One region of the Candidatus Njordibacter sp. Uisw_039 genome, then DNA from elsewhere that is predicted to be linked to it. Evidence: predicted binding sites of a transcription regulator. Region 1 holds the regulator's gene; the other holds the start of a gene.

What was found. Region 1 encodes FliA, which starts transcription of late flagellar genes. Its sites were predicted from a motif close to CTAAAGTTTNNNNNNNNNNNGCCGNTAA; they were not measured.
Region 2: topA (type I DNA topoisomerase) is a predicted target of FliA. The motif match lies at 1,538-1,565, and genes of this name have one in related genera.

Annotation. Positions count from the first base shown of each region.
Region 1 is NZ_CP159831.1:784,776-788,200, forward strand. Features, by position in the region: gene flhF (flagellar biosynthesis protein FlhF) at 1-1,046, shown strand, start outside; gene ABXT70_RS03755 (MinD/ParA family protein) at 1,048-1,863, shown strand; gene ABXT70_RS03760 (RNA polymerase sigma factor FliA) at 1,890-2,588, shown strand; gene yjgA (ribosome biogenesis factor YjgA) at 2,594-3,139, opposite strand; gene mgtE (magnesium transporter) at 3,150-3,425, opposite strand, start outside.
Region 2 is NZ_CP159831.1:1,780,721-1,784,145, forward strand. Features, by position in the region: gene topA (type I DNA topoisomerase) at 1-1,512, opposite strand, end outside; gene fadA (acetyl-CoA C-acyltransferase FadA) at 1,732-2,907, opposite strand; gene fadB (fatty acid oxidation complex subunit alpha FadB) at 2,922-3,425, opposite strand, start outside.

The sequences.
Region 1 (3,425 bases):
CAGTAAATGACAATATGGTGCGGATGGAAAAGGAGCTTGGCCTGTTACGTTTGTTGCTAGAGCAGCAAATGAGCCAGAGTCTAAGCCAGAATGAGAGTTTCATAAGTGCTGCTGCGATTAAGGTAGCTCAAAGGCTCGAACGTATGGGTTTTGAAAAACGCCTAATTGACCCTTTGTTAGCCCAACTACCTGCTTGTGACGATGGGGATCAGTTATGGGACCATGCACAGCAATGGCTGCAAGATAATTTAACGACTAGTTCTGAAGGTGTCGTGCATGAGGCCGGCATTTATGCCCTAGTAGGCCCTACAGGTGTGGGTAAAACGACTGCTATTGGCAAGCTCGGCGCACAATTAGCCATGAAGCACGGTAAGCATAAGGTAGCACTTATTTCCATGGATCAACAACGTATTGGAGCTCGAGATCAATTGCGAGTATTCGGTACCATGTTGGGTATAGACGTGCATCATGTGGCCGGTTTTACTGAGTTAACTACAACTTTAAATCAAATAGCCCATAAAGAATACGTATTGGTGGATACCTCAGGAGGTAACCCCTTTGACCCACATATTCAGAGCTTAGTTGATGGGCTGCTGGGTGTGCCTCAGCAAATAAATATATACCTTACATTGGCGGCTAATAGCCAATCCCATTCATTGCGTTATCTAATGAAGCACTATTTGGGTCAAGTTAAAGGCGTTGTTGCAACTAAACTGGACGAGTGTTTACCTTTAGGTGGCCTGTTGGCAGCGCTCATTGAGTCAAAACAACCGTTAGCAATGATTACTGATGGTCAGCGCATTCCTCTGGACTTGGGTTATCCTAGTTCACAACAGTTGGTTGCCCATGCTGTAGAAGCTGAGTTAGCAGAGGAACATGGTAGTATTGAGGCCTTGTCAAAATTGTTACACGCTACACCAGGGAAACCTTTAGGGTCTGGTGACAGGGCCACAAAAAAAACCATATCCACTATGAGTTCGAATTTTGGCAGCATACAAGACACACCGTCTGCTGCCATGGGGCTAGCGTCCTACAGGAGCCACTAGTATGAGTTCAAACAGTGTACAAGTCATTGCTATAACTAGCGGTAAAGGAGGTGTTGGTAAAACCAATACCTCCATTAATATTGCCGCCAGTTTAGCTAAACAGGGCCGCAAGGTCATGTTGATGGACGCAGATTTAGGTTTGGCAAATATTGATGTTAACTTGGGCATTCAGTGTCCATTTAACATGGCTCATGTGATGAGCGGTGAAAAAACTTTAAGTGAAATTGTTCAAAATGGCCCTTTTGGCATACAAGTAGTGCCCGCAGCATCGGGTATTTATGAAATGGCCAGTTTACAAAATGAGCAACTACAACACCTAATTCAAGCTTTCAGTGAATACAATGGAGAATTAGACTACCTTATTGTTGATACAGCAGCAGGCATTTCTGACAACGTATTGGCTTTTTTAAACGCGGCCCATCAAGTGGTTGTGATTGCTTGTGATGAGCCCTCATCAATCACTGATGCTTATGCGCTTATTAAAGTCATGAATCAGCGCTACGGTGCGACTCGTTTCCACTTTATAGCTAGCATGGTGAAGAACGAGAAAGAAGGTCGAGCCTTATATGCTAAAATTGAACGGGTGGTTGATCATTACTTAGGCGCCCATATGTTGTATTTGGGTACCTCACCACGTGATGAGCAGCTGCGGCTAGCAAATAAACAACAAAAAGCGGTTGTTGAGATAGCACCTATGGCGAACTCATCTCGTGCATACGCACGCATGGCCGCTGTGGTAGAACGTTGGCAACCCCCTACTGGTTTGAGTGGGCAAGTAGAATTTTTTGTCGAAAGGCTGTTGCAACATAAAGCTTAATTGGAAATAATGCCTTGATGCACAATATGTCACTATATCAATCCCATGCACCCGGTTCTGCAACAGACCCCTTGGTGCTGCACATGCCGCTGGTAAAAAAAGTGGCGTTGCATCTGAGCGCGCGTCTGCCTGCCAGTGTGGATATAGATGACCTTATTCAAGTGGGTATGTTGGGATTGCTAGAAGCCCTAAACAACTTCGACGCAACTAAGGGCGCACAATTCACCACCTTTGCCAAGCTGAGAGTGCGTGGCGCCATGTTAGATGAGGTGCGCCGCTTCAGCACCTTGCCCCGTTCGGTGATGACCAGTATCCGTGAGATTAACCAAGCCACTGCTGCATTAGAGCAAGAGATGGGGCGCACGGTTAAAGATACGGAACTGGCGCACGCCATGGGTATGGATTTAGAAGATTTGCAGCAACAAAAAGGCCGCAACTATAACTATCAAACGGTGCAGATAGAAGATCAGCCTGAGGGCGTGGAGCCTCCATTGTCAGGTTTGATGCCTACTAAAGAAGTGGACGAAGCGGCGTTTCAGAAAGCCTTGGCAACTGCCATTGGCGAACTGCCGGAGCGTGAACAGCTGATCTTTGCCCTGTATTATGATGAAGAACTCAATTTAAAAGAGATTGCTGCGGTACTGGAAGTGTCAGAATCTCGTATCAGCCAAATTCAAAGTGGTTCCGTTAAGAAGCTACGTCAAAAGCTGGTAGACTGGATTTAGAGTGGCTAAATGTCTGCCAATATACGCAAGTACTTAAATAACTTCTTGGCCGCGGACTTCGCTTTAGCTTCCTGATTCATGCTTTGTGCCTGCTTCACTAAGTGAGTGATGTGTTGGCGATCAGCTTTCTCATGTAACTGTATGATTTCATTGATGGTGTTTGGATTATTGGCGATTAAGCCATCGCGCCAGGTTTCTATCTGATGGAAAACACGACGGTGTTCATCGGAGCCTGAGTCGTGCACAGCCAAGGCTTTAGCAATGGCTTCTGAATCTTCATCGCGCATGACCTTACCAATGTACTGCAAATGCCTACGCTTGGCCTCATTTTGGACAATACGGCGTGATTCATCAATGGCAGTTTTAAGAGTGTCACTCATGGGAATGCGGGCTAACTCGGATGGCTTTAGATCCACTAATTTGCCACCTAAGTCTTGCAGAGCTTCCATAGCGCGCTTAATTTGGGTACGGCTAAGTTCCTCTTCAGCAGGCAGATTTTGTTGCAGCGCTTCTAATTCTGCTGCGGCCTTGCGGGCCTTAACTTTGCCCATATTAAATTCCTTACGCGTAAAATAATGTGGCGAGGCCTAAAAAGGCACAAAATCCGACCACATCAGTGATGGTGGTTAAAATAACGCCTCCAGCTAAAGCAGGGTCTATATTCATTGCTTTAAGGATAACGGGTAGAGAAGTGCCGCAAATAGCAGCCACAATTAAATTGATGACCATTGCAATGGCGATGATAAAGCCAATGGTTAAGTCAGAGAACCACCAGCTAGCAATGCTGGCTACTACGGTTGCCCAGAGCAAGCCGTTGATGGTGCCGACTATAATCTC
Region 2 (3,425 bases), 1.0 Mb from region 1:
TCGGCCAATACCTTGCTTCTCAAGCTCTTTAACGAGACTAGCCTCGGAGAATCTTGGGGCAGACTTGGTAAAGTGCTGGCTGGGCGTTAGCTGTTTAAGTGTTAGCACATCGCCTTTATTCACATCAGGTAAGATCAAATCTTCATCTTTCTTACTAGCACTAGGCTGAACTCTGGAATAACCATCAAAACGCATAATGCGGCCACGTGTGCGTAAACTAAAGTCACCCGCTTCCACGAAGATGCTGGTACTGGTGAATTGGGCAGCCACCATTTGACAGGCCACAAATTGACGCCAAATAAGCTCATACAGACGTTCCGAATCACGCTCCATGCCAGTCAGCTGAGTTGACTTCAGCGCCACCACAGACGGCCGTATAGCCTCGTGAGCCTCCTGCGCACCACCTTTACTTGAATACCCTATTGGGGCAGCTGGTAAATACTCTTTACCGAAACTTTTTTCGATATAATCACGACAATTACCTACCGCTTCTTTACCCAAGCTAGTCGAGTCCGTGCGCATGTATGTAATATAACCCGCTTCATAAAGTCGCTGAGCCAACATCATGGTCTTTTTCACACCAAAACCTAAGCGCGTGCTCGCCGCTTGTTGCAGTGTGGAAGTAATGTAAGGCGCCGATGGTTTGCTCGAAGTCGGTTTATCCTGGCGCTGCTGTACTATAAATTTTTGTTTTTCCAACAAAGTAACGGCGGCTTCACTTTGTTGTTGGTTAACAGGTTTGTACTCGTCACCTTGTTGTTTATGAACTTGCAATAACAGAGGTTTGTTTTCGTTATTGGTAACATCCGCTTTTAGCTCCCAATATTCGTCGGGCACAAAGGCACGAATTATGCGCTCTCGTTCTACTACCAACTTCACAGCAACAGATTGAACCCGACCGGCTGATAATCCACGGGCAAGTTTTGCCCACAGTAGAGGCGACACCATAAAGCCCACAACTCGATCTAAAAATCGTCGTGCTTGTTGGGCGTTGACGTGATCCATGTCTAATTCGCCAGGATCAGCAAAGGCGGCCTGGATCGCCGTTTTAGTGATTTCGTTAAATACTACCCGCTGATAGCGGCTTTGATCTCCACCAATAGCTTCACGAAGGTGCCATGCAATGGCTTCTCCTTCTCTATCCAAATCCGTCGCAAGGTAAATAATGTCAGCGTCTTTGGCAAGACGACGTAATTCTTCTACTACTTTTTCTTTACCAGGGAGTATCTGGTAATCGGCCCGCCAATCGTTTTCCGGATCGATACCCATGCGCCTAACGAGCTGTTTGCGGGATCTGGCTTGCTTGTAAATGACCTTATCATCAGGGTCCATATTACGAACCTTGGCAGCCTCAGCGGCGCGCGCTTTAGGGTCTGCACTGCCTGGAGGAGAACTAGTTGGCAAATCCCGTATATGGCCAACACTCGACTTTACAATAAAATCTGAACCCAGGTATTTATTGATAGTTTTAGCTTTGGCTGGTGATTCGACAATAACGAGGGACTTACCCATGCAGTTTTATTCCAATAAGTACGTATTCACCGCATCCATCGCGGCAGCTTTAAGGCGCCTAAGTTTAGGCACATATCTGAGAAGGTCAAGCCTTTGTTGAGGGGGCTATTCTTTAAAATTCCATTTTTTGGTGCAAAAAGCAAGCAATATCACATAACAAAATCACAAAAGGCTAGATAACCAGCCTTTTGAATTTATTGGGGTTTGTGGAACTAATGTTTACAAACGTTCAAATACCGTCGCAATACCTTGGCCCATACCAATACACATAGTGGCTAAACCAAACTGCGAATCCTGTTTTTGCATACGCGTTAAGCAGCTCACAGCAATTCGTGTACCAGAACAACCTAAAGGGTGGCCCAGCGCAATAGCACCACCGTGCAAGTTGACTTTTTCTTCAACTTTGTCGATCAGCTTAAGGTCTTTTAATACCGGTAATGCTTGAGCTGCGAAGGCTTCGTTAAGCTCTATCACCTCAATATCTTCAATGGTTAAACCTGCACGTTTTAGGGCTTTTTTAGTGGCTGGCACTGGGCCATACCCCATAATTGAAGGGTCACACCCTGCCACAGCCATCGATTTAATACGAGCTAAAGGCTTAAGACCTAGCTCCAAAGCTTTGGCACCAGACATTAACAACATGGCCGAAGCACCATCCGAAAGGGCTGAAGACGTAGCTGCAGTAACGGTACCGTTCTTAGGGTCAAACACAGGGCGTAACTTTGATAAAGACTCGAGGTTTGTATCCGCACGAATAACTTCGTCACGATCTACTTTAATAAGCCGACCTTCAGCATCGTGACCTTCAATTGCAATAATTTCACGGTCGAAGTCACCATTTTCTGCAGCTTCATGGGCTAGGCGATGTGAACGTACCGCAAACTCATCTTGCATCTCGCGGCTAATGCCATGCATTTTACCTAATAATTCAGCCGTCAAGCCCATCATCATTGCAGCTTTTGCTGCATGTTTACTGCCGGCAGGGTTAATATCAACACCGTGGTTCATAGCCACATGGCCCATGTGTTCTACACCCCCCACAACAAAGAAATCTCCATTGTCTGTGGCAATAGCTTGCGCTGCTGTATGTAACGCGGCCATAGAAGAACCACACAAACGGTTCACAGTTTGAGCGGCTACAGTATGAGGAATAACACTTAATAAAGCGGCGTTACGGGCGACGTTAAAGCCTTGCTCTAAGGTTTGGTTTACACAACCCCAGATCACGTCTTCTACGTGAGCAGGGTTAAGCTCTGGGTTGCGGGCAAAAAGACCGTCAATCACTGCGGCAGATAAGTTCTCCGCACGTACATTTCTAAATGCACCACCTTTGCAGCGGCCCATAGCAGAACGCGCACCATCTACCACAACAATATCATTGGCTTGTAATTGCATGTTTCTCTCCGAATTTAATGAGCAGGTTGTAGCTTGCCATAAAATGTTTCACCTTGGGCAGCCATTTCACGCATTTGTGTGGGTACTAAATACAGTGGACTTACTGCAGCCATGGCATCAGCCTTATCACAAAAGGCTTGTAACCCAATGGTGTCCATGTACTTTAGCGCACCACCCAAGAATGGAGGAAAGCCAATACCATAAACTAGAGCCAAATCTGCTTCAGCAGGAGTGGCCACAATACCCTCTTCTAGACAACGGGCTACTTCTAGACATAATGGAATCATCAAATGATCAATGATTTTTTCGTCAATTAGCTCCACCGGATTAGCACATAAACCAGCAAGTTTTTCGACCAAGGATTTATCTACTTGTTTTTGTAAACGACCTTTTTTGTCTTTTTCATAAGCGTAAAAACCAAGCTTGTTTTTTTGGCCAAAACGCTGCTCTTTGAACATTAAATCGATCGCAGCCTCACCTTGCCCCGCCATACGCTCTGGAAAACCTTCTGCCATGAC